3 regions of the Lysinibacillus fusiformis genome follow, and region 2 is predicted to be linked to each of the others. Evidence: riboswitches for the same ligand, from Rfam matches in the RefSeq annotation. Region 2 holds a riboswitch; each other region holds the start of a gene.
What was found. A riboswitch is a leader RNA that binds a small molecule or an ion and turns the genes downstream of it on or off. The one in region 2 is predicted to bind S-adenosylmethionine.
Positions count from the first base shown of each region.

Region 1: linked by a shared signal. The riboswitch ahead of JTI58_RS05680 (bifunctional homocysteine S-methyltransferase/methylenetetrahydrofolate reductase) and the one ahead of JTI58_RS11060 (O-acetylhomoserine aminocarboxypropyltransferase/cysteine synthase family protein) in region 2 are both predicted to bind S-adenosylmethionine.
Region 3: linked by a shared signal. The riboswitch ahead of metA (homoserine O-acetyltransferase MetA) and the one ahead of JTI58_RS11060 (O-acetylhomoserine aminocarboxypropyltransferase/cysteine synthase family protein) in region 2 are both predicted to bind S-adenosylmethionine.

Region 1 covers NZ_CP070490.1:1,126,603-1,137,296, forward strand. The annotation lists gene JTI58_RS05655 (response regulator transcription factor) at 1-220, opposite strand, end outside; gene JTI58_RS05660 (sensor histidine kinase) at 237-1,385, opposite strand; gene JTI58_RS05665 (Delta(5) desaturase DesA) at 1,516-2,547, opposite strand; gene JTI58_RS05670 (GNAT family N-acetyltransferase) at 2,657-3,157, opposite strand; gene metH (methionine synthase) at 3,253-6,684, opposite strand; gene JTI58_RS05680 (bifunctional homocysteine S-methyltransferase/methylenetetrahydrofolate reductase) at 6,677-8,524, opposite strand; SAM riboswitch class I at 8,614-8,714, opposite strand; gene JTI58_RS05685 (protoporphyrinogen oxidase) at 8,814-10,208, opposite strand.
Region 2 covers NZ_CP070490.1:2,231,405-2,242,098, reverse strand. The annotation lists gene JTI58_RS11085 (response regulator transcription factor) at 1-659, opposite strand, end outside; gene JTI58_RS11080 (DMT family transporter) at 736-1,599, opposite strand; gene JTI58_RS11075 (MerR family transcriptional regulator) at 1,755-1,985, shown strand; gene JTI58_RS11070 (homoserine dehydrogenase) at 2,044-3,030, opposite strand; gene JTI58_RS11065 (hypothetical protein) at 3,495-3,881, opposite strand; gene JTI58_RS11060 (O-acetylhomoserine aminocarboxypropyltransferase/cysteine synthase family protein) at 4,217-5,518, opposite strand; SAM riboswitch class I at 5,636-5,749, opposite strand; gene JTI58_RS11055 (glycerol-3-phosphate acyltransferase) at 5,905-6,537, shown strand; gene JTI58_RS11050 (SLC13 family permease) at 6,734-8,215, shown strand; gene JTI58_RS11045 (succinyl-CoA:acetate CoA-transferase ScpC) at 8,288-9,811, opposite strand; gene chrR (oxygen-insensitive NADPH nitroreductase) at 10,177-10,694, shown strand, end outside.
Region 3 covers NZ_CP070490.1:4,454,050-4,464,743, reverse strand. The annotation lists gene JTI58_RS21965 (class I adenylate-forming enzyme family protein) at 1-550, shown strand, start outside; gene JTI58_RS21960 (short-chain dehydrogenase) at 614-1,168, shown strand; gene JTI58_RS21955 (YhdT family protein) at 1,432-1,695, shown strand; gene panF (sodium/pantothenate symporter) at 1,695-3,140, shown strand; gene JTI58_RS21945 (TSUP family transporter) at 3,184-3,954, opposite strand; gene JTI58_RS21940 (TrmB family transcriptional regulator) at 4,081-4,863, shown strand; gene JTI58_RS21935 (hypothetical protein) at 4,887-5,273, shown strand; gene JTI58_RS21930 (nucleotide excision repair endonuclease) at 5,326-5,697, opposite strand; SAM riboswitch class I at 5,901-6,012, shown strand; gene metA (homoserine O-acetyltransferase MetA) at 6,137-7,072, shown strand; gene JTI58_RS21920 (GerAB/ArcD/ProY family transporter) at 7,113-8,261, opposite strand; gene JTI58_RS21915 (hypothetical protein) at 8,293-8,526, opposite strand; gene JTI58_RS21910 (Ger(x)C family spore germination protein) at 8,531-9,730, opposite strand; gene JTI58_RS21905 (spore germination protein) at 9,756-10,694, opposite strand, start outside.

The sequences.
Region 1 (10,694 bases), 1.1 Mb from region 2:
AGCCAGTGCTATGTATTTCTTCTGCAGCGTCTAGTCCAGTTTTAACTGGCATTTCAATATCCATAATACAAATATCAGGTCGATGCTCTTCCACAAGCATCAATGCTTCCTCACCATTTTTTGCTAAGCCAACGACCTCCATATCCTCCTCCATACTAAGTAAAGAGCGAAGCGCGCCTAATAGCATCCCCTGATCTTCAGCAATCACAATTCGTATCATGTCACAATCCTCTTTTCTATATGTTCTTCAGATTGTCTTTGACATTCTGATGCGTAATAGCTACTGGGATAGTTACCGTTAATGTAGTGCCCTCAACACTTTCAATTTTAAAGGACCCATTAATAAACTCTAAACGTTCCCGCATTCCTTTCAATCCGTTACCAGTTCTCCATGCTTGTTTTTTCGTAATGCCTTGTCCGTTATCTCGCACTACTAAGTAAACTTCTTTAAAATTTTGATGGAAAGCAATTTCGCATTTTGATGCCCCACTATGTTTAACAACATTATTAACCGCCTCTTTTAAGCACATAGATAAAACATTTTCTACAAGTGGGGGAACTTGCAATGCGTTTTTATCACCCTCAAAGACAAACTCCATTTCAGCCGCCTTTAGTATTTGTGAAATACGCATTAACTCATCTTCAAATTTTGCCGTGCGCATATCTGACACTAATTCCCGAACCTCTTTTAAAGCAATACTAGCCGTCTGGCGTATATCCTTAATTTCAATCAAAGCCTGCTGAGGATCTCGTTCAATCAACCTAGAAGCTAGATCACTCTTCAAACCAATCATGGACAATTTTTGCCCTAATGTATCATGTAAATCTCGAGCTATCCGTTGTCGTTCCTCAAAAACAATTAACTCAGCAATCCGTTCATTAGCCGTTTCCAACTGCCCCTCTAAATTTTCACGTTTATTTTTGGAATAAATCGTTAACGGTAAAAGGACAACAGCTAAAATGGTTAACACAACGAAAGGTAGCTGCGATAAAAATAGGTGAAGCTCCACAAAGAAGCCAGCTCCGGTAGAAATAACTGTAAACCCAATATGTAGACCATACATAATATAAAAGCCGACGGGTCTTCGGATATTGCCAATAAAAAATGCTGTGAAAATGGATAGATACACATAGCCATATAAGATGGTCATGATAATATTGATGACCATTTCAAAGCTGATCCACATATAAACTAAACCGCTTTTCGAATTCATGGAAAATCGATAGAAAATAAAATAAAGCATTAAAAACGTAATCCCTATCGAGATTTCAATATAAGATGATTTCCTAAAAATGAAGAAAAACGGTAGGAAACAAAAAATAATCCACAAATATACACTGAGCATAGGACTATTCGGAATAATACTATGCCATTTCCTCAACATAATCTCACGCTCTTTCCTACTTTTCCCTTATTATAACAAGAAAATTAAATTTATGCCTGTACACGCTTTGACTAAGACTCTTCTCTTTACATAAAACAGCCATCTCCCTTGCAGAGATGGCTGTTATCAACTAAGCGGCAATACTGCCTCTTGCTTTGCGTTTTATAATTTCATTTACCTCTTTAAACGTAACAAATTTACCTTGTTCTTCATCATATAACTTGTAACGTAGTGATTCTAAACTTGTACGTAAAGTAATCGTAGTTGCCATGTGTAATGGCGGTGTTTCATTGTGTGCCTTTTCAAGATTATAGTTAGGTACACGAGGGGCTAAATGGTGAACATGATGGAAACCAATATTCCCTGTTACCCATTGTAAAATTTTTGGCAATTTATAATATGAGCTACCTTCTACTGCGGCTTTAACATAATCCCACTCAGAATCATGTTCAAAGTAAGAATCTTCATATGTGTGCTGAATGTAAAATAACCAAATTCCTAAAGAACCAGCAATAAATAAAGTAACGCCTTGCACTAATAAAAACGCTTGCCAGCCCATGAAGAAAATTAAAGCTGCACAAATTCCGACCATGACGATATTCGTTAAAATTGTGTTTAAACGTTCCTTCTTCTTAGCATCCTTACGATTAAAACGATTTAAAACAAGTACCATATAAAGTGGCCCTAAACCAAACATAACAAATGGATTACGATAAAAGCGATACCATAGACGTTGACCTTTTGAGGCTTGCATATATTCTTCCACTGTCATCATATCAATATCACCAATACCACGCTTGTCTAAGTTTGAGCTTGTTGCATGGTGAATTGTATGCTCACGTTTCCATTTTTCATAGGGGAATGATGTTAGCACCCCAGTAAAAAATCCAACCCAGTCGTTTGCCTTTTTACTTTTGAAAAATGACCCGTGTGTACAATCGTGAAAAATAATAAAAGTTCGTACGACAAAACCTGCTGAAATGGCACTTAAGCCGACTGTTAGCCAAGGTGATACATCCACTAACAAGTAACCAGCCACCCATAATGCAATTAACGGAACAATTGTATTTATAATCTGAAAAACACTTTTACGCGTATCTGATTTAGCAAATGGCGCTACATCTTGGCGTAACTTTTTTGTTTTTTCTTTAATAGTTGCCATCTTTTACTCCCTCGTTTCTTTTTTTCTTATGACCTCATCATAAAACAAGAGTACAAGTCAGCAACAGACGCAAACATCACAAAAAGGATATGACATTTGTCATATCCTTTTATGATTTCGTTCCAGTCAAATGCAGTTGGTAGAACACAAGGTCTAGCCATTGCTCAAACTTATAGCCTGCATTTTTGATTGTCCCCGCATATTCAAAACCTAATTTTTCATGTGCTTTAATACTACCAATGTTTTCTCCATCAATGCCAGCGACAAGCGTTTTCACACCATTTTCTTCAGCAATCACTATCAGCTTGTGCATAAGCTTTGTAGCAATCCCCTTTTGATAATGCTCTTTATGCACATAGACGGAATGCTCCATTGTATATTGATAACCTGGATAAGGACGGAATTGACTATAGGTAGCAAAGCCAGCGACAAGCCCATTTTCCTCAAATACAAGCAAAGGATTATCTAATACTCGTTGCTCCTTAAACCATTGTACTTTTTCATCTAAAGTTTGTATATCATATCGGTAGACCGCCTTGCTTGTTAAAATAATATCATTATAGATGTCCAAAACCTCAGGTATATCTTTTTCTTCCATGAATCGAATCATCCTGCTCACTTCCCTTAACCAAATTGTCATCATCCGCAATGAAATAGAGATAGACAGTCATTGCATTGACTATCTATCTCCTCCTATTTTATGCCTTAAACATTGAAGTAGCGAGCATCAGGATGAGCAAAAACGATTGCAGATACAGATGCTTCTGGCTCCATCATAAAGCCTTCTGTAAGATGAACGCCAATATCCTCGGGTTTTAATAAGCCGAATAGTTTTTCTTGATCCTCCAAGTTAGGACATGCAGGATAACCGAATGAAAAACGTTGTCCCTGATATTTTGCTGCAAAACGATCTCTCATAGTGAAATCTGTTGCATCAGGGAAGCCCCATTGGTCACGAATTTCCTGATGCATACGTTCAGCAAAGCCCTCTGCTAATTCTAATGCAGTCGATTGTAAGGCATGGCTTTCAAGGAATTTACCATCCTCTTTTAACTGGCGAGCTTTAGCCATAACTCCCTGACCTGCTGTTACTACCATGAGCGCAATATAGTCCATTTCACCGCTCTCTACTGTTTTTAAGAAATCTGCAAGACATAAAAATGGTTCAACCTGCTGACGAGGGAAGGTAAAACGCTCAATTTCTATCTGACTATCAGCCGGATCATACACAACGACATCATCACCATCTGCTTGAGCAGGGAAAAATTGATACAAACCTGATGGCTTTAATAGATCACTTTTTAAATAATCATCTACTAAATCCTTTAGCTCTGTCGCTCTTGAATCGCCCGCTTCAAGCAATTGCTGAACTTGCCCTTTCAAGCCTAAATGGTGTCCCAGTAATGTACGCATATTAACATAAGGATATAAATGCGATACGGAGTAGTCTTTTTTTACATGACGTCGTAAATCGGCTGGTAAAAATACTGGCGCTCCTTTTACTGTTCGTACAGGCTTTATTGTTACCTCTTTTGCGGGACGAGCAGCTCTTTTTTCATCGGCCTCTAAACGTTTTTGACGGGATTCTTCAATTTCTGCTAAGAAATTTGCACGTGTCCCCTCACCCATTAATAAATTAGCTTGCTCTAAGCCTTGCATGGCATCCTTTGAATAAATAACAGGACCGCCATATTCATCTGCAATTTTTGTTTCAGTAAAACGTCGAGAAAGTGCAGCTCCACCAACTAAAATAGGTACATCAATCCCCGCCTCTTTAAAATCCTGAGCAGTAATGACCATCTGTTGCGCTGATTTCACTAGTAAACCTGACAGCCCAATAAAGTCTGGTTTTTCCTTACGAATCGCTTCAATCAATTGGGCAGGCGTTACTTTAATGCCCAAATCGACAACCTTATAGCCATTATTACTTAATATAATATCAACAAGGTTTTTCCCAATATCGTGGACATCACCTTTTACGGTAGCAAGTACCATTTTCCCTTTTCCAGCGCTCTCTTCATCCTTCTCCATGAATTGCTCTAAATGAGCAACAGCGGCCTTCATTACACCTGCTGATTGTAAAACCTCCGCTACAATGAGCTGGTTATCATTAAATAATCGACCTACCTCAGCCATGCCCTCCATTAAAGGGCCATTAATAATATCCAGCGGTGCCTCAAAGATTTCTCGTGCAGCATCTAAATCCTCTATTAGGCCTTCTTTGGTACCTTCTAATATATAGTAAGCTAAACGACCTTCAACCGTTTTCGGAATATCCGCTTCCGTTTTTTCCTTCTTTTTATCACGATAAAAATCTGTAAACACAGCTAATGTTTCATCATTTGTATTAAATAGCAAGTCATTTGCAAGTTTAATTTCCTCTTCAGGAATGGATGCATAACGCTCCAGTTTCTCTGTATTCACAATGGCATAATCTAAGCCTGCCTGTGTGCAATGATAGAGATAGACAGCATTCAATACTTCACGGCCAACTGGTGGTAAACCAAATGAGATATTACTTACGCCAAGTACCGTCAATGTCTGCGGCAATTTTTCTTTGATAAGACGAATACCTTCAATCGTTTCAAGGGCTGAACCAATATACTGTTCATCCCCAGTTCCTACAGGGAACATCAACGGGTCAAAAATGATATCCTCCGGTGCAAGTCCCCATTTCTCAGTTAATAGTTTATAGGAACGTTCAGCAATTTCAAGCTTGCGATGACGATCAACGGCCATTCCTATCTCATCAATGGTTCCAACTACCAATGAGGCTCCGTACTTCTTCACGAGTGGCATTACTGCATCAAATCGTTCTTCACCATCCTCAAGATTAATAGAGTTAATGATGGCTTTCCCTTGAGAAAACTTTAACGCTTCCTCAATAACTTTTTCATCAGTCGAGTCAATCACAAGAGGCACCTTAACCTTTTTTACAACCTCCTGCATAAATCCACGCATATCGGCTAATTCATCACGATCAGGGTTGGCTAAACAAATATCGATTACATGAGCACCATTTTTTACTTGTGCACGTGCAATCTCTGCTGCCTCCTCAAACTTTCCATCAATGATCAAATTCTTAAATTTACGAGAGCCGATAACATTTGTTCTCTCCCCGATAAATAACGGACGCATAGAATCGTCATACAATAAGGGTTCGATTCCCGATACCGCATGACCATGTGTTTTTTCAGGTAATTGACGAGGTTGTTCATCTTTTAAAACCTCGCGAATGGCTGCAATATGAGCTGGAGTCGTTCCACAACATCCACCTACAATATTAAGCCAACCCTTATCTGCAAAACCTTTTAATTTTTGCGATAGCGATTCTGGTGATTCATGATAACATCCTTCTTCATCTGGTAAGCCTGCATTCGGGTAACAGCTAATATAGCCTGTTGAAAGCTCTGCTAATGAACGAATATGATCTGTCATAAACTCTGGTCCTGTCGCACAGTTTAGGCCAACTGATAATGGTTTAATATGCTCGATTGAAATATAAAAGGCATCAATTGTTTGCCCTGCAAGTGTCGTACCCATTGGTTCTATTGTTCCGGAAATCATGACTGGTAGTTCTTTTCCAGTTTCCTCAAAAGCACGCTTTACGCCTAGGGTGCCTGCTTTGACATTGAGCATATCCTGACTTGTTTCTAATAACAGAACGTCGGCTCCTGCCTCAATTAATGCCTTTGCCTGTACAAAGAAATTTTCCTCTAGCTCATCAAATGTAATACCACCTGTAACTGATAACGTTTTTGTTGTTGGTCCCATAGCCCCTGCGATAAAACGTGGCCAATCCGATGTCGAATAACTATCCACTGCTTGGCGAGCAATTTCCACTGCACGCTTATTAATTTCTTCGGCTTTTGCGCCAAGATCATATTCATTTAACACGAGAGGCGTCCCACCAAATGTATTTGTACAAATAATATCTGCGCCTGCCTCTAAGTATTTGTGATGAATTTTCTCAATGACATCAGGTCTAGTAAGGACAAGATTTTCATTACAGCCATCAAGCTCCTCGCCACCAAAATCCTCTGCTGATAAATTTTCGTTTTGTAGCATTGTTCCCATTGCGCCATCAAGAATTAAAATACGTTTCTCTAGTTGCTCTTCAATCGAGTGCTTAGCCATGTATACTTACTCCTTTTTTCTGTTCATCCAATTGCTCTATATATTTCATCAACTCTAGGGTCACATCATAACGTAAAAACGGTGTAATAAGGTAAATACCATTGAAATATTGCGCAGCCACTTCTACTAATTCTTTGGCAATAGCAATTCCCTCCAATGTTGCCCGTTCCTTATCTTCCCCACATGCCTTCATTCTTGCTAAGGCATCCTCAGATAATTTGATACCTGGCACTTCATGATGTAAAAACTCAGCACTTTTATAACTCGTAACAGGCATAATGCCGATGTAAATTGGTGCTTGTAAATGCTTTGTTGCCTCATAAATTTCTACAATTTTTTCTTTCGTATACACTGGTTGAGAAATGAAGTAGTCTGCTCCATGCTCAATTTTCTTCTCTAAGCGTGTCACAGCACGATCTAACACACGGACATTTGGATTAAATGCAGCAGCAACTGAAAAATTTGCTTTTTTACGAAGTGGCTTGCCTGAGAAAGAAACCCCTTCATTTAACTGCTTAATTAATTGGATTAACTCCATTGAAGATACATCATAAACACTTGTCGCACCTGGGAAATCTCCAACTTTTGTTGGATCACCCGTAACGGCCAACACGTCATGAATACCTAAAGCATTTAATCCCATTAAATGCGATTGTAGACCAATTAAATTACGGTCTCGACATGTAATATGTGTTAGTGGGCGTACACCGTGTGTACTCTTTAACAATGCTCCCATTGCAATATTGCTAATACGTGGAGAGGCCAGTGAATTGTCTGCCATCATGACTACATCTGCACCTGCATCATACAGTTGCTTTGCTCCTTCAAGGAACCCATCAATCTCTAAATGTCTAGGTGTATCCAATTCTACTATGACAGAGCGTTCACGTTTTACTTTTTCATGAAGAGGCTCATACTTTGGTGGCTCTGCTTCACGAACAATCTCAATCTTTTCAGGTTTCGCATGCTTCTCCTGAACCGGTGATAACTCTTCTAAATACTTCTTTGCTGCTGCAATATGTTTCGGTGTCGTACCACAGCAGCCCCCTATTAAGCGTACGCCTTGATCACGTAATTCGACAGCCGCTCGACCAAAATAATCCGATTCTGATTCATAAACGACACGTCCATCTTCTAAGTCAAGAAGTGAGGCATTCGGATAGGCAGACATAAATGCCTTGTTAGGAAGTTCTACACCTTCAAATGCTTGAATCGTATGATGTGGACCTAGTCGACAATTGACACCCACGATATCTGCACCGAGTGTTTCTAGCTCATGCAGGGCATTATTTAAAGACATTCCATTTTGTAAAACACCAGGCTCATGCATAGATACTTGTGCAATAATCGGTAAATTTGTTTTTGCACGTAGCATCTTTAAGGTTGCAGTTAATTCTTCAAAATCATAATAGGTTTCGAGTAAAAGGCCGTCAGGATTTCCTGCAAGTAAAACATTTGCTTGCTCTTCAACTGTCGCTAATATTTCATCTAATGTTGCATCACTTTTACGAATTCCTCGAATACCACCAATTGTTCCTAAGACAAATTGACCGCCATCTGCCGCTGCTCGTTTTGCAATGGTAATAGCCGCTTCATTAAATTGTTGGACCCGTGATTCTAATCCATAGCGAGCTAATTTAATGGCATTTGCACCGTACGTATTCGTTTGAATGATGTCAGCACCAGCTGCAATATATTCTCTATGAATCTTTTCAATTAACTCAGGTCTCTGAACATTCATTTCCTCATGGCAATACTCCAATCCATAGCCATATAGCACTGTGCCTATTGCACCGTCTGCTGTCAATACATGCGTTTTTAACCTTTCAAGCAATCCCATAAAACTAGCCTCTCTTCCTATGTCTCTATATAATAAAAAGCCTTCTTTCATAAAAAAAGAAGGCTTTAACGATTCATCATTGTTGTTCCTTCTCATCTTCGACTCAATGGTCTTCTGGATTTAGCACCTGACAATAAAGTTGGTTGCTGAAGCTTCAATGGGCCAGTCCCTCTGCTTCTCTTGATAAGAATTAAGTATGAATTTTTTAAATAATTAAAAGAATCATATCGTTTACTGACGAATGAGTCAAGACTATTTCACATAACAAAGTTTTTTTCCACTTAAAACCTTAGAAATTGGCAAGTTCCTTCGCAAGCTCTTCACCAATTTTTTTCCCGTTTTGAATGCAAGCGCCGATACCTACGCCAAAATATGAGCACCCAGCAATCGATAAATGTGGATACTTTTCATGTAATTCCTGTAGTAATCCTTGTAACGCTTCACGATGAGCTAGATCATATTTAGGCATTTGATCAATCCATTTTGTTACATTCACAACTGTTGGCTGTTCCTCAATTCCTAGGCTTTTCCTCACGTCTTCTAAAGCTACAGCTGCCAATTCTTCATCCGTCATGGCACGTAATTGCTCATAGGCTGGATTGATGCTCTTATAAAAGAGTCGTACAAGTAATTTATGTTCTTTCGATGTATGCTTCCATTTACGACTCGTCCAGGTTGCTGCATTACAAGTAACATCCGAATTATGCGAAACAATATAGCCCGTTCCATCTGCTGGCAATCTAGAGTCTGGCACATCAAAGCCTAAATAGATGGTAATGGCTGACGCTGTCGTAAATTGGTCAAAATAGCGGTTTAAAGATTCATCCTGTAGTAGATTTTGAACAGCATCATTCGGTAATGCTAAAACGACATAATCTGACTCAATATTTTCACCATTAGCTAAGGTAATTGTGTAGTTTTTATCTTGTTTTTGAACATTTAGAGTAGTAACGCCCTTGATGATTTCTACATCTGATAATGTTTGTTCAAGTCGATCAATTAAAGAAGATAAACCATTTTTAAAGGATATAAATTTTTTGTTCGCTGCTTTAACAAATTGCTCACGATTCGCATCAAAACCTTTAATAATACTTCCGTAATTATTCTTATAATCAATTAAATACGGTAAAGTAGAGCCAATGGAAAGCTGATGTAAATCGCCTGAATAAACACCTGCAAGTACTGGTGCAATTTGATTTTCCACAAGTTCCTCCCCTAAATAGTAAGTTAAAAATTCTCCTATTGAACTTTCCTTTGTGAAGCCGTAGTTTGGTAATGTCAAATCCTTTAACGCTTCTTTTTTTCCTTGCTCTGAAATAAGTGTACTTTCTTCTAAGGATGCCAAACTCATCGGTATACCAAATGTTGAATCTGTTGGTATAGCGTGTAACTCATTATTCGTATAAATATAAGAAATACCTGTTTCGTTGTAAACTAGCTCCGCTTCAAAATCAAGCTCCTGTACGAGTTCCATAACGCCTTGATGACGGGCTACAATAGAATCAGCACCTGTTTCCATGATGAAACCTTGTTCATGTGCTGAATATAATTTGCCTCCTAAATATGTATTTTTTTCTACAAGCACTAGACGAACATCTAAATTATTCTCCTTCACTTGACGTTGTAAATAATGCATTGTACATAGTCCTGTAATTCCGCCGCCTAAAACAACAACTGTTTTCATAGTAACCGCCCCTATTTTTAGTTCTTTCTACAGTATAATCTTTTTTTCATTGAAAATTACGTTAAACCCTTTACAAATTTAGCAAAAATAGAGCTATTTCATCAGTGAAATAGCTCTCCTTAGTGTTGAAAAACAAAACAGTCAATTGAAAGGTAGAAATGGATTTCCGTTGCAGGCTACTTGCTTTCCTGTGGGCGAGCGCCGAATCGCTTCCTCCGCTACCGCTCCGTGCAGGGCTTCGCCTGTCTCGCTATCCCACGGGAGTCAAGTAGCCTTCCACTTCAACCCACTAACTTTTTAGCAAAGGTTTTCAAATAAAGTGAAGGTGCTCACTACTCTTTATGAAGAGGTGTTGTCACGCATCACTTCTCCACACTGAAAATAAGAGCTTATCCCCGCTAAGAATACAGATAATGGGCGATTTGATCGCTATGCTACTATGAAAAAAAGTAAAGACACTTTGCAGCATGTTTGATTGGATTGGAG
Region 2 (10,694 bases):
ACCTTTAGATAGCGTGGATTTTTCGGATCAGCTTCAATTTTCTCACGTATTTTCCGAATGTGAACAGCTACAATATTTTCAGCATTATAAGCTTCCTCATTCCAAACACGTTCATAAATTTCACGAATCGAAAACACACGCCCTGCATTTTTCATTAATAATTCCGTAATTTTATATTCTATCGGGGTTAGTCGAACAGCCTCTCCTTCTAATACAACCTCTTTTGCCTCTTCATCAAGAACAAGTCCGTCGATTTCCACCTTTGCAGCACCCTCACTATACGTCCCTAGCTGAACATAGCGTCGTAGCTGAGATTTTACACGTGCCAATAGCTCTAATGGATGGAATGGCTTTGTCACATAATCATCTGCTCCAACCGATAATCCATGAATCTTATCGCCATCCTCCGCCTTTGCACTCAGCATGATAATTGGAATATTGCGCTCTTCCCTAATTTTAAAGGTTGCTGTAATTCCATCCATGTTTGGCATCATGATATCTAAAATAATTAAATGTACTTCATTGTTCTCTAGCTTTTTTAATGCATCTAAGCCATCTGCTGCTTTAATGACATGATAGCCTTCATTTTTTAAATAGATTTCAATACCATCACGAATATCTTGATCGTCATCTGTAACAAGAACTGTTAATTTCGTCATGATATACACCTCGCTCTCAAATATAAGTGTATCTCTCAAATCTTAAAAACCAGCTATTATAAAAATGAAGAATTTCTTAAGGTTTTAGCTTTTTTCTTCCACCTAGTGTTAAAACAACAATGCCTCCTAATAACATTGCTACCCCAAGCCAAGATACTATACTTAAATGTTCTCCAATTAAAAACACACCAAGAATTGCTGCAGTCAATGGTTCTGCTAATGAAAGTGTTACAGCTGTGGATGAACTAATTTTTTGTAGTCCATTTAAAAACAATAAATACGCTACGCTTGTACACATAATCCCCATAAACAGCATTGTCCATAAGTTGTGCACATTTCCTAACCAAAAAAATCCATTTTCTAGGGAAAACGGCAGTAAAAACAACGTGCAAATGGAAAACGTCATAGCAACTGCTGGTAATGCATCTTCCTGTGCCATTAATTTTTTACTTATGTTTGTATAAAATGCGAAGGCTAGACCTGCACAAAGTGCTAGTGTGAATCCGCCAATGTGAACAGACTCTTCTCCATTATTCATAAATAATAAAAGACATCCGATAATGGCCATCAATGTAGCAAGTCCCCATACCGCTGTGGGGCGTGTTTTCCATAATAGCCACTCTAAAACACCAGAAAACACCGGTGCACTGCCAATAGTAGCAACAGTTCCAATGGCTATACCTGTTAGACGAATGGATGAGAAGAAAAGACCTTGGAAAAGAGCTATACTAGCCGCAGCTAAAATCGTCCATTTCCACGACCACCTTAAAAAGTTAATTTTCCGCAATAAAATCGTAATGGCTAATAATAAACCGCCACCAATTGCAGAACGAATTGTGGCCACTGCTATTGGAGATACCCCTTGGTCCAAATAGGTTTGGGCAGTTCCAGTCATCCCCCATAGAATAGCTGCTAGTAATACAAACAATGGATTTAACATTTATCAACTCATCCCCGCTTCACTACGTTCTCAATACTAATCATACATATTTATCCAAAATCAAACAATTATCATTTTTACTTTTCTTTTCATTACCACAGTATGCTTTCTCAATAATGGACGTTATAATAAAAACAGTAAAAGGAGCGAATCGTATGTATAAAACAATTGAAGAGACAGCTTTTGATCTCGGTATGCCTGAGGATCAAGTAATGCGTCTAGTTTACGAAGGACGCATCCGTTCTGTTTACGATGGACAACAAATTCTAATCAATAGTGGCCAATTCAGCACTTATTTTAAACAATTGGAACGTATTAAAGAGGAAATTGAAATTTGGCGTTCTACTCCTATTCCAGAGGATATTGACGTCAAAGATGAAGACTAAAAACCCACCATTCATACAATTAAACATTGTTGAATGGTGGGCTTTTTTAAAGCTTTTATTAGATTGTGACAACAAATCCTGCTCTTTTCCCAATGATTTCAGCATAATCCTCTACCATGACACTCGCAGTTGGGTACATCCCTGCTCCAGGACCAACTAATGTTAATGTACCAATATAGTTAGTCTCTAATGCCACCGCATTAAACACATCATCGACTGGATAAAGTGGATGCTCTTTATCAACTAGTTGTGGACCGACTTTAGCAATAATTTTACCGTCAGCCCGTTTCTCCACTTCAGCTACATGGCGGTAACGCAGACCATTTTCACACGCTTCACGAACTTGTTCAGCAGAGATACTATCGATCCCAATCACTTCTACATCTGACCAATCTGGTTGCTCTCCAAAAGCTAAGGCACTTAAAATCATTAATTTTTTAAATGCATCCTGCCCAGATATATCATTATATGGATCTGCTTCAGCATAACCTAAGCCTTGTGCCTCTTTTAAAGCTGTTTCGAAAGACCAGCCCTGTGCACGCATTTTTGTTAAAATATAGTTACATGTGCCATTTAAGACGCCTTGTATACGACTTACATCATTTACAAGTAAAATATTTTTCATTGTTTTAATAACAGGTACACCACCAGCAGTAGTAGCCTCATAGCCTACAAAAACGCCATTAGCTTTTGCAAGATCCTGCAACTCTAAACCTCGTTTGGCAAACATCACTTTATTGGCTGTAATAACATGACATTTATGTTCAACTGCTCGCTTTAAATAACTGTATGCAGGCTCTTCGTTAACAATTGCTTCAAACACAACCTGCATACCTGGTTCTGCTAAGACTTCATCCATGCTTGTTGTCATTAAATGTGCTGTTCCTGGCACACGTTCGCGACTAGCATCTGTCACTAAAATCTTCGCTACCTCTAATTCAATACCTAATTTATTTTTTAGCTCTTCTCGTTTTTCATTTAAAATATGGTAGATCCCCTGACCTACCGTTCCAAATCCTAAAATCGCTGCCTTTATAGTTGCCATTCTTGTTATTCCCTCCAACTTACATTCCGCAGTTTCATTAAAGCTAATTCTCCATGGGGTTGTGTCATGACTATTTGACACCCACCGCAGTCTTTAGCCAACAACTCTTCTTTGTATGAGTTTCGCTATTTCTATATGTGTTGGAACACATACAAATTCAAATAATTCAAAATTTAACTTAAAGAAAATTGTAACGCAAATACATACATTGCACAAGAAAAATCTTTCTAGGAAGGACATTTGTTTTCTCTAGATGTGCAAAAGAAATCGGTTTCATTCCCTTTATTATACGTTTTATTAATCATTCTATAAGATTTGAACAAATATTGACTATTTACATTTCAATATACGAATGTCTTTCTTCTATTATATATATGTATGCTCGGACATTCATAACAATCCCTTTAAAGAAAAAACTCATTCCCTGTAGCAGCAGAGAATGAGCTTAAATATATGAGGGGGTTTTAACTTGCTTTTGAAAGCAATTGATAACGATATTGTGCTAAAGCTTGTTGAACAAGACTAATTTCTTCTTCTGTAAAATTTGGTATTGCATACGTACGTTCCACTAATTGAAATGTACCATATTTTAAGTAAATCTCTGTCGCAGGAAGTGAGATATGGCTCACACCGTACTGTTCATATGCCTCAAATACTTCCTTAACAGTATAGTCTTCCTCTTCAGCAAAAACATGTTCTTGAAATGCTGTATGACCAAAGACTTGCTGCCATTTTCTTTCGACTGATGTAAGAAGGTGTTGAATGGACTTATTGTTGACAAAGACATGCCCTTCATTTAGCTCATATATTAGATAGGATACAATGTTTTGTGCACTATAGATATTACCCATTTTAAACACTCCTTTATCATCAGTTTTTTTGGGAAGAGCAGTTACTGGCTAGGCAACTGCTCTTCTATATATTCAAAAGTGGGGGAGCACTTATGAAAACATTTACCTTTTTTAACAAGAATTTTCGTACCCTTAACTTATTTCCTAGTATATAACAAGGATTTAATTAAGTCAATAATACATATAAAATTACTTGGTATTATTTTTTATAAGGTTCTGATAATTAACGGATGTAGCAATTGGTTGATGTAGCAACGTTTAACGCATTACCAAATGAGGCCAATCGAATGAGAAAATACGTAAACGCTACAACATTCTTCCCTATGTTCTAAAGCTTAGGCTTCTACTGTTTGTTCAGTAGTTGTTGCCTGTGTAATGGCTTGATCTAAATCAGCAATAATATCCTCTATTGCCTCTAAACCGATGGATAAGCGAATGAGCGACTCGGTTACACCAGCTTGAACTAATTCGTCTGCTGATAGTTGCTGATGTGTAGTGGAAGCAGGATGAATAATTAATGACTTAGCATCACCTACATTTGCTACATGTGAAAATAGCTTTACGCTATCAATAAGCTTTCGCCCAGCTTCACGTCCACCTTTAATGCCAAATGTAAGCACTGAACCGAAGCCATTTCTTAAATATTTCTTTGCCAATTCATGTGTTGGAAAATCTTCCAGGCCATTATAATTTACATACTCCACAGATGGGTGGTTTCGTAAATATTCAGCCACTGCCAATGCATTTTCATTGTGTTTAGGGATACGCAAATGAAGCGTTTCTAAACCTTGTAATAAATTAAAGGCAGCATCTGCACTTAATGTTGGACCAAAATCACGTAATAATTGTACGCGTAGCTTCGTAGCAAAGGCCGCAGAAGCTGTATCAATTCCATAACGTAAACCATGGTAAGAAGCATCTGGTTCAGTAAAACCTGGGAATCGACCACTAGTCCAATCAAACTTACCAGCGTCTACAACAACGCCCCCTAAAGTTGTACCATGACCACCTATCCATTTAGTTGCTGAATGTACTACAACATCTGCACCGTATTCAATAGGTGTAGAACCGTAAGGAGAAGCAAACGTACTGTCAATAATTAATGGTAGACCATTATCATGTGCAATTTTAGCTACTGCTTCAATATCTAAAACCTTTAAGCTTGGATTACCATACACTTCAGCAAAGACTGCTTTTGTTTTATCAGTAATCGCCGCCTTGAAATTCTCTGGGTTTGTTTCATCTACAAAAATTGTTTTAATACCATAGTTTGGTAATGTGTTAGCAAATAAATTATAAGTACCACCATATAAAGAACTAGCTGCTACTATCTCATCACCAGCTCCAGCTAGATTTAAAATGGAAAATGCGATAGCTGCTGCACCAGATGAAAGTGCTACTGCTGCTGTTCCACCTTCCAATAAAGCCACACGTTTTTCAAACACATCAACAGTTGGATTGGTAATCCTTGTGTAAATGTTCCCTGCTTCCTCTAAGGCAAAAAGACGTTGCGCATGAGCAGTGTCTTTAAATACGAAAGCAGTTGAGCGATAGACAGGAACTGTTCGAGAACCCGTCACTGGGTCTGGCTCTTGACCGCCATGTAACAGCAATGTTTCTGGTTTAAAATTTGTCATTGTGTACCTCCAAATGGTTATTTTTTTTACGATGGTACCGGAGATGAGGAGGATTTTTCTGTAGAAAACAAAAACCCTCTTCAGCTAAGAAGAGGGTTGCGGTTGCAAGTTTTCCTCCCCTTATCTGCCAGATCCAAGTAAGAATCTGTAGGAATTAGCACCTTAGTAAGCTCGTTACTTACTGGTTGCCGGGCATCATAGGGCCTATCCCTCCGCCGCTCTTGATAAGAGTATGAGATTCAATTTCCATCGTTGTTACACAGTATAAACATAGAGTTTTTTTCTGTCAACATGTAAATTTTATTTTTTCCGAAACTTCTGTCTGCTCTTATACGTAATATGAACGCATACACTATTTTAGAAAAAATTTTGAGAGGAGGATTTTTATGGTAAAGGCCGTGATCACTTTTCTTATTATTGGCTATTTAATTGGCTGTATTCACGGCTCTAAAGTGGCACAGTTTTTATCGGGGGTTGATTTAAAAAAAGCGGGCCACGGCAATGCCGGTGCCTCTAATGCTACTCTTTCCCTCGGCTGGAAATATGGCGTTTTAGTAGCCCTCATCGATATTGGCAAAGGCGTTGTAGCTATTATCGGTGCACATTTTTATCTAGCGGACTTCACTCATTTAACAGAAGAACAAATATGGCTGCTTACCTACATTATGGCTGCTGGGGTCATTTTAGGTCATAATTTCCCTTTCTATATGGGCTTCAATGGCGGAAAAGGAACTGCCTCCATTATCGGAATTTTACTTGCTGTCGATTGGAAGATTGGTTTATTTGCACTTATTTTATTTGTTATTTTATCCTTTGCAACAAATTATTTAATTGTTGGTGTTCTAGAGTTTTATCTCGTTTTTTGTACAGCCACTTATTTATGGATTCCTGGCATTGGCCCAACCATTATAGCTGTTCTTCTTTTTGGCATAGCCATCATCCTGCACATAGAAAATATTAAACGTTTAGTCAATGGTACAGAGCCTAAAGTAACTTCTGCCTTTAAGAAAAAGAAATAATATTTTTATGGATATTTTTGTATTTTTTGTGATCATGTATTTTCTCTTTATCTACTCATATTGCTGTAAAAAACACCTATTCTGCGTAGTTTTTTTTCTACAATAAAAAAGATATATTCTTATCTTAATAAAACATTATCTAGGCCGATGTTATGGATAATAATCGTCATTTTTATCGTAGAAAGGATGAGAAAATATGTCTTCACCAAATCAAGAAGCTTCAAAACGTAATTTAAAGCCACTATGGATTGGCTTGGCCTTCGCTTTACTGATTATTATTACTTTTTTACCTAATAACGGTGATTTACCTATAGCTGGGCAACGAGCTTTAGCCATTTTAGCTTTTGCAGTCATCCTTTGGGTTACAGAGGCCGTTTCATATCCTGTGAGCTCGGCCATGATCATTGCGCTAGTAACTGTTTTACTAGGACTCGCTCCGTCAATGGAGGATCCAACTACAGAGCTAGGAACAGCTAGCGCATTAAAATTATCTTTAAGCGGCTTTAGTAATTCTGCCGTTGCTTTAGTAGCAGCAGCTCTTTTTCTAGCGGCAGCAATGCAAATTACTAATCTACATAAACGACTTGCTCTTTGGATTCTTTCATTGGTAGGAACGAAAACAAAAGCTATCGTATTTGGCGCTATTTTAGTCTCTATCGTCCTCGCATTTTTTGTACCTTCTGCTACAGCACGTGCTGGCGCAGTAGTACCGATATTGCTTGGAATGGTGGCAGCTTTTGGTTTACCACGTGATAGTCGGCTTGCTGCCTTATTAGTTATTACTTCGGTACAAGCAGTTTCCATTTGGAATATCGGTATTAAGACTGCAGCAGCTCAAAATATGGTGGCTTTAAACTTTATCCAAGAGCAATTTAATGTGGATATTTCATGGGGTGCTTGGCTACTTTATGCCGCCCCCTTCTCAATTATTATGTCTATCTTTTTATTTTTCATTATGATTGCTTTAATTAAACCTGAGACTAGCAATATCGAAGGTGGTAAAGAGGTCATCAAAAAACAGCTTGCAGAGCTTGGCCCATTAAAGGCTCCTGAAATTCGTTTAATCATTACATCCGTAGTTTTACTATTTTTCTGGGCAACTGAAGGAAAGCTACATCCATTTGATACGACAACAGTCACAATTATTGCTATCGCTATTCTATTAATGCCTAAAATCGGTGTGTATTCGTGGAAGGAAGTTGAGCCTCATATTCCATGGGGAACAATTATCGTCTTTGCGGTAGGCATTATGTTAGGAACCATTTTACTAAATACGCAAGGTGCTGCATGGTTATCAGATAAAGTTTTTGGTTCACTCGGGCTAGATACTATGCCTTTACTAGCAACCATCGCACTCGTAACTTTATTTAACATTTTGATTCATTTAGGCTTTGCAAGCGCAACTAGCTTAGCCTCAGCACTTATACCTGTGTTTATCGTTTTAGCCTCCACATTAACGGCTAATGTTGATCAAGTTGGTTTTGTTATTGTGCAACAATTCGTCATAAGCTTTGGCTTCTTATTACCAATTAGTGCACCACAAAACATGCTTGCCTATGGTACAGGCTCCTTTACAACAAAGGATTTCTTGAAATCTGGAATTCCATTAACCATTATCGGTTTCCTTCTCGTACTTTTGTTCTCTGCAACTTATTGGAAATGGATTGGATTATTATAGACTTTCATTAAATTAAAACGTAAAAGCCTTGAAGAAACAGACTATCTGTCCTTCAAGGCTTTTAAGATAAGACTATTGTTTCGTAAAAGCAGGGTCTTTCATCGTACCGTTTTTCGCATAGTTAACGTGCCATGATAGTGCTTTTTCTAGGTCATGTGGTGTGTGATGTCCACCCGTTGCCTCATTGGCATCATTAAAGTACTGCCACAGCTGCTCCCTATAATCAGGATGTGCACAATTATCAATGATAAGTCCCACTCGTTCTTTTGGAGCAAGTCCTCGTAAATCTGCTACGCCCTGTTCAGTTACAATGACATCAACATCATGCTCCGTATGATCCACATGTGAGACCATTGGGACAATACTTGAAATATCTCCACCCTTAGCATAAGACTTTGTCACAAAAATTCCTAAACGTGCATTACGAGCAAAGTCACCAGACCCTCCGATACCATTCATCATCTTTGTACCAGAAACGTGTGTGGAATTCACATTGCCGTAAATATCTAATTCCAACGCCGTATTCACTGAAATTAATCCGAGTCGACGAATAATTTCAGGCTGATTTGAAATTTCTTGAGGGCGCAGCACTAATTTATCCGCATATTTTTCAAAATTCCCATAAACACGGTTTCCTACTTGCTCAGAAAGGGTAATAGAAGTAGCAGATGCAAATTTTACTTTCCCTGCATCAATTAATTCAAATACTGCATCCTGGAGAACTTCTGAATAAACTTCTAAGTTCTCGAACTCAGAATCTTTAAAGCCGAGCAATACAGCATTCGCTACTGAGCCTACCCCAGATTGAATTGGTCGTAAACTTGTTGTTAAGCGACCTACTTTAATCTCTTCACGTAGGAAATTTAATAAGTGATTAGCCATAACATCTGTCTCTTCATCAGCTGGGACAATCGTTGATGGTGCATCTAATATATCCGAAATAACGATGCCTTTTACTTTATCTAAATCTAGTGGAATTCCAACTATACCAAGACGATCAGAAACATTCTGTAAAGGAATTGGATCACGTTTTCCTTGTGGTGCAGGTACGTAAATATCATGTATACCTTCTAATGCATCAAGTTGTGCTACGTTTAATTCAATGATGACTTGGTCTGCTTCTTGCACAAAAATCGGAGAGTTACCAACTGAAGTTGTAGGAATTAATAAGCCTTCTTCTGTAATTGCAGCCGCTTCAATAATCGCAAAATCAATTGGTCCTATAATACCTTGGCGGACAAGCTCAGCATTATGAGAAAGATGGGCATCCACAAATGTGATGTCACCACTATTGATTTTATTACGAATGCCAGCATCTGCTTGGAAAGGACCGCGTTTACGAATGACCCCTGCTTCTGCTAAGTATTGGTCTACCTCAGGGCCAAGTGATGCACCTGTAAAGACATCTACTTGGAAATCCTCTTTTTTCGCTTTCTCTACAAGTGCAAGAGGTACAACCTTTACATCGCCAGCACGTGTGAATCCGCTCATCCCTAATACCATGCCATCCTTAATCCAAGATGCTGCTTCTTCTGCTGTTACAACCTTGCTTCGCAATTGTTCATGGCGAAGCTTTTTCGCCAATTTTTCTTCCATTCCCTATTCCTCCATTCCACTTCATTTTGTTCAACTCGCATATTTGGTTCCAGTAAATCTGTGACGTCCATCAGAGGCTATATCTTTATTCTAGGAGGATTTCATCACCTAATAGCTAATGCTGTATAAACATTTGCGAATAAAGATAATGTAATTTTTGGTAGTACAACCAAATAAACAGTCGCTTCTATAATTTTATACTATTTAGAATATTTAATCTATATCAAATGAAATATTTTACTTTGCGAGATAATTTCTACATTTTTAAATTATGTATATATAACTTTTTATACCTCACTATTCGATTTTGACGGAAAAGCGTGCTATGCTCATGGTATAGAACAGACACAAAGGAGAGAGTTTTAATGGTTAAAGAATTATTACGCAACCATTCCTCGGTACGCATCTATGATGGAGAACCGATTTCAAAAGAAATCATCGAAGATTTAATTGGAACAGCACAAATGGCTGCAACATCACATTTTGTGCAAGCCTATAGTGTGATCTGGGTAACAGATGCAGATAAAAAAGAAAAATTAGGCTTACTCTCTGGTAATCCACGCCAATATGAAACTTCAGGCGGAGCATTTGTTTTTTGCGTAGATTTCAAGCGACTTCAAATGGCTGGGAAGCTAGAAGGAGTAGATATTGTGGCTGATTCAGCTGAAAATGTCCTTGTCGGCGTAGCTGATGTATCATTGTTTGCACAGAATTTTGTTATTGCAGCAGAATCAATGGGTTATGGCATTTGCTATATTGGAGGAGTCCGCAATAAAACTTCTGAAATCAGTGAATTATTCAATCTACCCGATTACGTTTTCCCATTATTCGGGCTAACAATCGGCGTTCCTGCACGTCGCAATGATGTAAAACCACGTTTACC
Region 3 (10,694 bases), 2.2 Mb from region 2:
AGGCGCTGTCGGGAAAAGCATGCAATTCAATGAAGCTAAAATTGTTAATTTTGCGGGACAAAGCTGTGCACCCCGTGAAGTAGGAGAGCTATTGGTAAGAGGGAAGCATATGTTTCGCTTTTACTGGAATAACAAACAAGAAACCGCTAATATCCTCCAAGACGGCTGGCTGAAAACAGGAGATTTAGCCATGATGGATGAGGATGGTGATTTTTATATCGTAGGGCGAAGAAAAGAAATGATTATCTCTGGTGGTGAAAATATCTATCCTCAGGAAGTAGAGCAATGTATATTACGGCATCCAGATGTGCAGGAGGTAGCTGTGATTGGTGTAGGTGATGACTATTGGGGTGAGATCGTGACAGCTTTTATTGTCTGTCCTCACCAAGTAGCTTCCATACTAGATGATCTTAACGAGCTATGTCATCAACAACTAGGACGTTATAAGATTCCAAAACAAATGATTTTCATAGACGAACTACCAAAAACAAGCGTTGGTAAAATCGATAAAAAGGCATTGTATAGGCTTGTCGACTCATCTACTTGTTAAGTATGATGATGAGAAGGAAGACACGCTTATCTTGCTAAATAGAAATGAGAGAGGGACACATAAATGGCCCACGCATTAGTGATTGGTGGAACAGGGATGTTAGCTGACACATCTCTTTGGTTAGTGAATAAAGGCTATCATGTGTCAATAATTGGACGTAGTGCCTATCGAATGGAAAACTTGCGAAATAGAACAACCAAACCTTCTCTTCTAACACCGATTTTAGTTGATTATTGTGATATCACCTTATTAAAAGAGAAACTAGAAGAAACGATCGCGCATAATGGACCCATTGAATTGGTCATTGCGTGGATTCATTCCTATGCTGACACGACACTAGAGAACATATCCAGTGTAATTTCCAATTGGAATAGCGGAAAATGGAAACTGTTTCATGTGTTGGGGAGTAAGGTAAATGTAAGTGAAGTCCAAGAGAAATTGAAGCTGCTTGATCGTACGCAATACAGGCAAATCCAGCTAGGTTTTATGATGGAAAAAGGTCATTCGAGATGGCTTACGCATGAAGAAATATCGCAAGGTGTCGTTGCTGCTATTCAACATGATCTGCCTGTTCATATCGTTGGCACGCTACAACCGTGGGAAAAGCGACTGCTATAACTACCTAACCTTCGTCTAACTAGATGGACGAAGGTTTTTACTTATGTCCATTATCAGTTTTTTTAGCGAAATTCGGATGTCTACATAATGGTGAGGGATATTTAGGTTTGTGTGAAAAACATCAGAATCAACCGTCTTTTTTACATCTTAAATTTTTCTTAGTATAACAAAATCATTTCTATATAACTCATCCTTATTTAATCACATCTCTTCCCATCAGACCGACATATCAGTAAAATAGAGTAGGTTAGGGGGGATTACATATGAAAGATCAACGCTTTAAAATAGCGCATCGAGAGGCGCTTATCGGGATTGGACTCGTCCTTGTCAACTTTGCGATTTGGTTTGGCTTTGCCTATGGACTAGGCTCAGGGGACCCAAGAAATTATACGTATGTCTTTGGTTTTCCAGCTTGGTTTTTCTATAGCTGTATCGCAGGGACAGGCTTTATGATCCTTCTTATCTGGATTGTGATGAAACTCTTTTTCAAAGAGGTACCATTTGATGATGAGGAGGTGGATCGCTAATGCATTGGCAAGTTGTATTTCCATTGCTATTATTTTTAATTATTATATTTGGAATTGGTATTTGGGCCAATAAGCATGTCCGCTCTTCTAATTCATTCCTACAGGAGTATTTCCTTGGTGGTCGCGAAATGGGTGGTTTTATCCTTGCGATGACGATGATCGCTACATACGGCAGTGCGAGTAGTTTTATCGGAGGACCGGGTGTGGCCTATACAAAAGGATTAGGGTGGGTATTACTGGCAATGGCTCAGCTACCTGCAGGTTATTTTGTACTCATGATTTTAGGGAAAAAATTCGCCATTATCGCTCGTCGTTACCAGGCCATTACGTTAATCGACTTTTTACGAGAGCGCTACAAAAGCCATGTCATTGTCATTTTGTCAGCCATTAGTATCATTGTCTTTTTATTTTCGGCTATGATGGCCCAATGGGTTGGGGGTGCGCGCTTAATTGAGTCTTTAACTGGCTTAAGCTACACAGCGGCACTGTTTATTTTTGCGATTTCCGTGTTAGTGTATGTCATTATCGGTGGTTTCCGAGCAGTAGCGTTAACGGATACGGTCCAAGGTTCGATTATGGTGATTGGTACGATTATTTTATTAATCGGAACCATTGTGGCAGGTGGAGGCATCGACAATATAATGGCCTCACTGGTCGCTGAAAATCCTGACTTTGTGTCACCATTTGGCGCACAAGGAGACTTAACGCCTTTGTATGTCTCGACATTTTGGATTCTCATCGGTGTAGGGGTTGTAGGACTTCCGCAAATTGCCGTTCGTGCGATGAGCTACAAGGATTCAAAAAGTATGCATCAAGCGATCATTATTGGCACGATTGCCATAGGGACAATCATGTTTGGCATGCATTTAATTGGTGTGTTAGCCCGACCTGTCTTACCTGGCATTGAGATTGGTGATAAGGTAATGCCACTTCTGACATTAAAAGTACTACCGCCATTTTTAGCAGGAATCGTCTTAGCTGCACCAATGGCCGCCACAATGTCAACGGTTAATGCGTTACTTATGCTTGTCAGTTCCACGGTTGTCAAAGATATTTATTTAAATTACATGAAGCCGAAAGCTAGTGATGCAGAGATTAAACGTGCAAGCTTTATTGTGACAACGGTCATTGGCTTAGCGGTTGTCATCTTTGCACTCAATCCACCTGATTTATTAGTGTGGTTGAACTTATTTGCCTTCGGTGGGCTAGAGGCTGTCTTTATTTGGACAGTAGTTTTAGGATTATATTGGAAAAAAGCGAATAAATACGGAGCGATTGCATCGATGATTTCAGGTATGCTGTTGTATATTATGATTGATCGATTCTACCCTTCTGTATTTGGTATGCATACAGTCACAATACCAATCGTCGCATCCTTCATTATTTTTGTGCTTGTTAGTTTGACTACTAGTCATAAATTTAAAAACGAAAAACTTATGATTTAACTCAAAAACGCCACAGATATCAAATTCTGTGGCGTTTATTGTTTTAATGCATCATAAAATCATAGGCATTTTTTGCAAGTAGTGTCATCGTGACTACAATAAAAAGCGTGCGGACAAAGCCGCTTCCTTTCTTGATCGCCATGCGCGAGCCAAGCATAGCTCCGCCAATTTGCGCAATGCCCATTACTAAACCATAGACATAATGAATTTGGCCTAAGTAAGCAAACATACAAACGCCGGCCACATTACTCGCCAAATTTAAAAACTTCGCATTACCAGCCGCCTTTAAAAAATCAAAGCCTACCAGTAGGAAGCTAAAAATTAAAAAGGAGCCTGTTCCAGGACCAAGAAATCCATCATAAAAACCAATAGCAAATAATAACAGCATAAATAAAAATAAATGCGTTTTAGATAGTTTTTTTACAGTAGCGACAGCGCCCCAATCCTTTTTAAAGATCGTATATATCCCAACAGCCGCCAGCATAACAAGCATTAAGGGCTTTAGTAATGCTGGGTTGATTAGATGTACAGTCCATGCACCACATAAAGATCCAATAAATGCTAGAGGAAAATATTTGAGGACAGAGCGAATGTCCAGCTGGCCAGAACGGTAGAAGGAAATCGAGGACGTGAGCGAGCCCATTGCTCCTGCTAGTTTATTCGTGGCAACAGCTGCGGCTGGATTTAGGCCAACAAACAGTAAAGCAGGTAATGAAATTAAACCGCCCCCTCCCACTACTGAGTCGACAAAAGCCGCCAGAAATCCAAATGAAATTAACAGTATAAGAATATGTACATCGACTTCAAAAAACATATTACACCTCTTTTAAATTAGTTACTACTGAAATAGTAACTAATTTTATTTGTGCTGTAAACCCTCATTTTTTCATTGGCAAATCTTCACAAAAGTAGCCTATAATAAAGATAATGGAGGGATTACATGGAGGAATTAATCGCCCAGTTGAAAGAAATGGGTTTTACAGAATATGAAGCAAAGGCCTATACGGCACTTGTTCAGCAAAGTCATGTCAGTGCCTATCAGGTTAGTAAAAATTCTGGCATACCACGTGCAAGAGTGTATGATATTTTAAATATCCTTGTAGATAAGGGCATCGTGTTAAAAGAAGAGACCGCAGAACAAACAACCTATGCGGCAATGCCAGTGTCTGTGTTTTTACAGCAAATGCAACAACGCTGGGAGTCAAATTTTACATCTATGCGCGGGAAATTAGAGAAACTAGAGGAAAAAGTGCAAGAAGCGGAGCCTAAAGTGGTCATGCTAAAGGGCAAGGAATCCATCATTAACTATTGTCAGTCACTTCTAAAGAAAGCGGAGAAAAAGGTGATGCTGTCAATGTGGGAGGATATGTATGATGCGCTACGAGAAGAGTTGCAAGAGGTGGCCCAGCATGTTCCTGTCCATGGAATTACTTTGTATGTGGGGGAGCATTTAGCCTCGATTGACCAGCATAGAGCCACACACTATACAAAAAAATCGTCTACACCGCATTGGTTTATCTTATCGATAGATAGTCAGGAAATGATTTATGGTCACTCTCCATCCACGCAAGAGACGGCTTTTATCACCAATGATCCTGTCCATATTTATTTACTAGAGGATTATATTTGGCATGATGTGCTCATCAATCGACTGGTAAAACGGGATGATCAGGAGTTAGAAGACTGGATTGCTAAGGAGCGAAAAGCTTTCTTCTTGGAATAATCGTATAAGGGAAGGGGAGTAACGTGAAAAAAATCGTGTTGCTAGGTTTAATGAGTTTACTAATGTTAGGAGCATGTAACGCTACACCAGCTGCTGATCCACTAGCGATTCATGAGCTAACTGTTGTCCCCGACAATATCCAAAAAAATATTGTTTCTAATGACAGAATACAACTATTGCATGAAAATAATGCTTCATATTACCTCGTCTATTATTCAAAGGGGAATGTGTTGGCAAGTATTACGGCTGAGGGAAATAGGCTTATCATCCAGCTAGAAGAAGGCAGCGAGCAAAGGAAAGAGGCTCAGCCCTATGTTTTTCAAATCAACGTCAAGAATCCTGAGTTTGATACCATTGATTTGCGAATAAATAGCCAGAGTACACCAATCGATCGCATGACCATAATGTGAAAAAAGAAACCGAAATCCCTCTAGACGAGATTTCGGTTTCTTTGCATGATGTCTAATAAAAGACTTTGTCTACATTGTATTTAGAGCGGAAAGTATTAATCGCATATGTTTCGTAAATTTCACGTTCCATTGGATCTTCTACTTCATAGACTTCAATTTTGAACACTTCATCACGATGGTTTTTCATCGGAGATACATTGTCCTCGAAATGTTTTTTAATACGTTGACGAATTTTACGTGCTTTCCCAACAAACAATAGCTCATTCTTGTCATTATAGAATAAGAAAATGCCGCCTTTATCACGTGTGATTTTATGGAAGTCAATAAAACCGAAGTAAGGTGTGATTTCCACATCACCTGGTTTTAAATCTTGTTCACGTTGACGGATTACTAGATCTGGTTTTGGAAATTCAATTTTAATCAAACTATTCACGTTCCTCTCTCTTACTAAAAGTATATGGTAACATAATTACGGCATGTTTACCATAAATTTTAAATGTAGAAACACCACATATAGCAAGCTTAGTGTACATCAAATGAGCAAGGAACATGCACTTGAATCACAAAATATTCTATGAATTATTGATATTCTAACTAGTTCATGTTACAATTCAAGATAATTAAATAATCTTATCAAGAGAAGCTGAGGGATTTGGCCCGATGACGCTTCAGCAACCTCTAACAATTGTTAGAAAGGTGCTAATTCCAGCAAAGGATTTTTTCCTTTGAGAGATAAGAGTGGACGTGAAAAAATCCTTCTCATTCTATCTCGTATGGAATGAGGAGGATTTTTTAATTTAGTTGCATTCTTTGCAAGCAAGGTTTGCTAAAAAAGAGAGTGATTATAGAGAGGGGAAAGCAAGATGCCAATTAATATTCCGAAAAATTTACCAGCTGGAGAACATTTACGTGAGGAAAAAATCTTCGTCATGGAAGAGGATCGAGCGAAAACACAGCAAATCCGTCCATTAAATATATTAATACTAAATTTAATGCCTGAAAAAGAAAAAACAGAGCTTCAATTACTACGTTTATTAGGGAATACACCACTACAGGTGAATATTACCTTTTTAAATACGGCCACACATGAATCGAAAAATGTGAGTAAATCTCATTTGCAACTATTTTACACAACGTTCAACCAAATTCGTCACCGACGCTATGATGGCATGATTATTACTGGGGCACCTGTAGAAAAAATGGCATTTGAAGATGTCAACTATTGGCAGGAAATTTCAGAAATTATGGATTGGTCTAAAAAGAATGTGACATCCGTGCTACATATATGTTGGGGGGCACAGGCTGCATTGTATCACCATTATGGCATTGGGAAGGTCGAGCTTGCTGCTAAATGCTCAGGCGTCTATTCCCATGTAATTACAGATTTAACGGTGGATTTAGTGCGCGGCTTTAGCGATTTATTTACTGCGCCTCATTCTCGCTATACATCTGTTTCCATTGACGAGGTTCGCAATCATCCAGACCTACGATTATTATCCTATTCAGAGGATGCAGGGGTATTCATCGTACAATCAAAAGATAATAAAAATATTATGATAACGGGGCATCTGGAGTATGATGCGACAACACTAGCCGATGAATATAGCCGTGATGTGGCGAAGGGCATAGATATCGACGTCCCTGTGAATTACTTCCCGAATGATGATCCGAAACAAGAGCCGATGAATACATGGCGTGCCCATACGCATTTATTATTCTCTAACTGGTTGAACTACTATGTCTACCAAGAAACACCATACGAATGGGATTTTGTAGATGAAATCGAATATCATATCTAATTAATAAAAAGTCTAATTTCTTTTCTAAACGTAAAAGAAATTAGACTTTTTGATTTTCCTTCGTTGTATCCTGTTGGGGTGTTTCGGTATTTTGAGCCTTAGATTTACGATTTCGAATAACTGCCACAATCAACAAAAGTATTGGTAATAAAATGGTGAAGATAAAGGAAAAGATAGGCCAAATTTCATTATTATAATTAGTAGAATGCACAATATCTGGATGAACAATTTGAGAAAGTCCAATGATAATGATGCCCATCGGTAAAATAAGCGGACGATGATCCTTGATTTTCAAAATTTGGGCAAGGCCAACAACGGTCGTATAGAAATACATAAATGTGCGAATATAAATAGACGAAATCCACATAAATGCCATAATAATTTCAATACGTTGCAAAAAATTCCCTATGGATATTCTTTGCGCTAAGGCATAGCTGGGAAATGTCCTAGATGCTGTGTTTTCAGGCCCTAAGACAAGAATCGATAGGACAATCAACGTAATTAAGACGACACCACCAAGGATGGTCCCAATATATAGCCCTTTCTGTGCAGATGGCTGTACATTGACGCCAGCAGGATATAGCATCAATAACACGAGTAATGGAAAGGAAAAGATACTCATAAAGCGTGCAATACTATAAAACATAGATGTTTTGGTTGCTTCTAGTAGAGGCTGAATATTCTCAAATGTAATTTGAGGGGTAATACAAACGACGAAAAAAATAAAGATAAAGATAAACAACGGAAAGAGAATTTCTGCTGAACGGGCAAACGTCTCAATCCCTAGATACGCGGCATACATAATAATGATACTGAACAGTAGGGCGAATGCTAATGTCGGTGTTTCTGGCATAACTTCGGTTTTCATAAAAATACCAATAAAATAAAGTAACTCTCCAGTGGAGAAAAAGGTGAGAATGAGAAAGCAAATGGCTGTGATTTTCCCCAAAAAACGACCAAGAATTTTTTCGTTCGCCTCTATAAAATTAAGAGAGGGTGTTTGATTGGCGAGTGTTAAGAATAACTTAATGACCAGTAAACTAAGCACAACACCAATGCTTGCCGCAACCCAAGCATCTTGCTTAGCAGCGCCCGTAATACTTGAAGGGATAATTAAAATTGCTGTACCGATAGAATAGAGGAAGGTAACGATTGTAAACTGTCTTGAACTAATGATCTCTTTTTCCATCTAGCTACCCTCCGTTTCTCAGTCCATCTTTTTATTTTGTGAATGACACAATGTAATCCTTAATTGGTGTGAAGATAAAGGTAATTAAATCTAATGGGCTTGGAATATGGACTTTCAGGGCAATGGCCATATTTAAAGCAGTTCCAATGAATAGCAAAAAGGAGAAGACAATAATGGTTTTTTTATCCTGTTGCTTTTTGAACTTTGGAATAAATAGAAGTGCAACGATGATTGAGATGATCAAGATAGCTACAGCTAGCACCATTTCATTACTCCTCCTTTGGCTTGTTTAATAATGAATTTTGCATCGTACCCAATCCTTGTGTTGTTACCTTCACGTGAACAGCCACTGCCAAATCGGGAAAGAGGGAAGCCCACTCATCCTTGATTTTTCCCCACTGCTTTGCATCTGCACGATGTAGGGCATCACCAAAACCAAAAACATCGATTTCATATTGCTGTTGCATTATCTCTAATGTTTTTTCAATGCGTTCATCGATACCCTGGGCTGTTTTTTTATTAACGTAATCAATCGATTTATTTTTGGTGAGATTGATATCACATTCGACCTCTCCAACATTCTGCTCAACATTAATATGAACATCGATTTTCGGCTTCCCATTTTTAAATGACCCTTTCACTTTTGTAGTGGATTGGGTGATTTCCGTAGATAAAGTCCCTTTGTTAGGACAGGCGATGATTTCAATCGTACTTTGAATTTTGTCATTAAGAAAGCTAATGCCTTTGCTTTCACCCTCGGATAGCAGCCCCATATATTTATCCCCTTTAAAGACTGCTAATCCCGCATATTGTAACAGCACAGGTGTTTTAACACGTTGCACATTTGTTTGATCTACCCCTAATTTCTTATCGCCATGAACTTCAATAGCAGAAATTAACGCCCCTTTATGCTTGTTGCTTAACGTATTGACTAGTTCATCAATATTAACAGCTATTGTGGAACCCCAAGCTCTCTCAGAGACATCGAGGGAATTTAACATTTTATTAGCTGGAACCTTTTCGATGGGTGTTAAGACATTTAATACTTCCTTCGCTGTCGCTTCATGAGACATAATGACATCGAAATCCTTACGAAATTCATGGTCCCTTACAATTAAATCGAGTGCATCACTAATTCCTTCTTTCGCGAGATCTTCTCCTAAAACAACCACTTGAAGATGGGCAAAATAAGGCTTTCGTGCAGCAAGGGTCGTCATTTTTCGAATGGCCTCAAAGATGGTTTCGCCTCTAGAATGATAGCTAACAACAGGAGAGCGTTGAGTGGAAGCTTGTCGCACTGAAACTTCACTAGGATCGACAATTTGAACCGTAATTTCATATTCTTCGTCTATTTTGTCAATGCCCAGTGCTACGACAATGGCTAGTTCATTTAATTCACGCTTACTCCAGCAACCACTTAACAGTAAAGTGAGGATACATAGTAAGCAAATCCATTTTATTTTTGCCATATTCCATTCCTCATTTATCCAGTAGTTATTTCCTTCCTTTTACATTGACATAGTTATGGCCTCTAACAATATTTTTTTGATTGACTAAACGAGGTCGTGTAAGTAACTTTCTACGCGGAAACAGCACAAAGGCATCCTTCTGATCCTGTAATATTAACGGTGCAAAAGGGCTTAAATAAGGTACACCAAATGATCGAATGCTACATAAATGAAGAATAATGACCATAATGCCAAACATGACACCAAATAAACCAAACATAGCAGCTAAAATCATTAATGGAAAACGTAGCACACGAATGGTATTCGATAAGCCATAAGCAGGGAATAGGAAGCTACAAATCGCCGTTAAGGCCACAATAATGACCATTACAGCCGAAACAACGCCTGCATCAACTGCTGCCTGACCAATAACTAATGTCCCTACAATGGACACAGCTGGCCCGATTGTTCTAGGCATCCGTAGCCCAGCTTCCCTTAGTACCTCAAAGGCAATCTCCATAATAAGGGCTTCGACAACAGCAGGGAAGGGTACACCTTCTCTTTGCGATGCAATACTAATCAACATAGGTGTTGGTAGCATTTCTTGGTGAAAGGTGGTAATTGCAACATACAAAGAAGGTGCTACTAATGCTAGACTGATACCAAAAAAACGCAAGATACGTACAAGTGAGCTAATCATCCAATGCTGATAATAATCTTCTGCTGATTGTAAAAAGGATGTAAATAACGCTGGTACAACTAAAACAAAAGGTGTGCCATCAACGAGAATCGCCACTTTGCCATCTAATAATTCACCTGCGATGACATCAGGACGTTCGGAGTTGTAGACGGTTGGAAACATAGAATTTTTTGAATCCTGAATAAAATCCTCAATATAGCCGCTTTCCAGTATACCGTCGATATTAATGCGGTCTAATCGAGCTAATACCTCTGCGACAATTTTGTCGCTGGCGATGCCATTTAT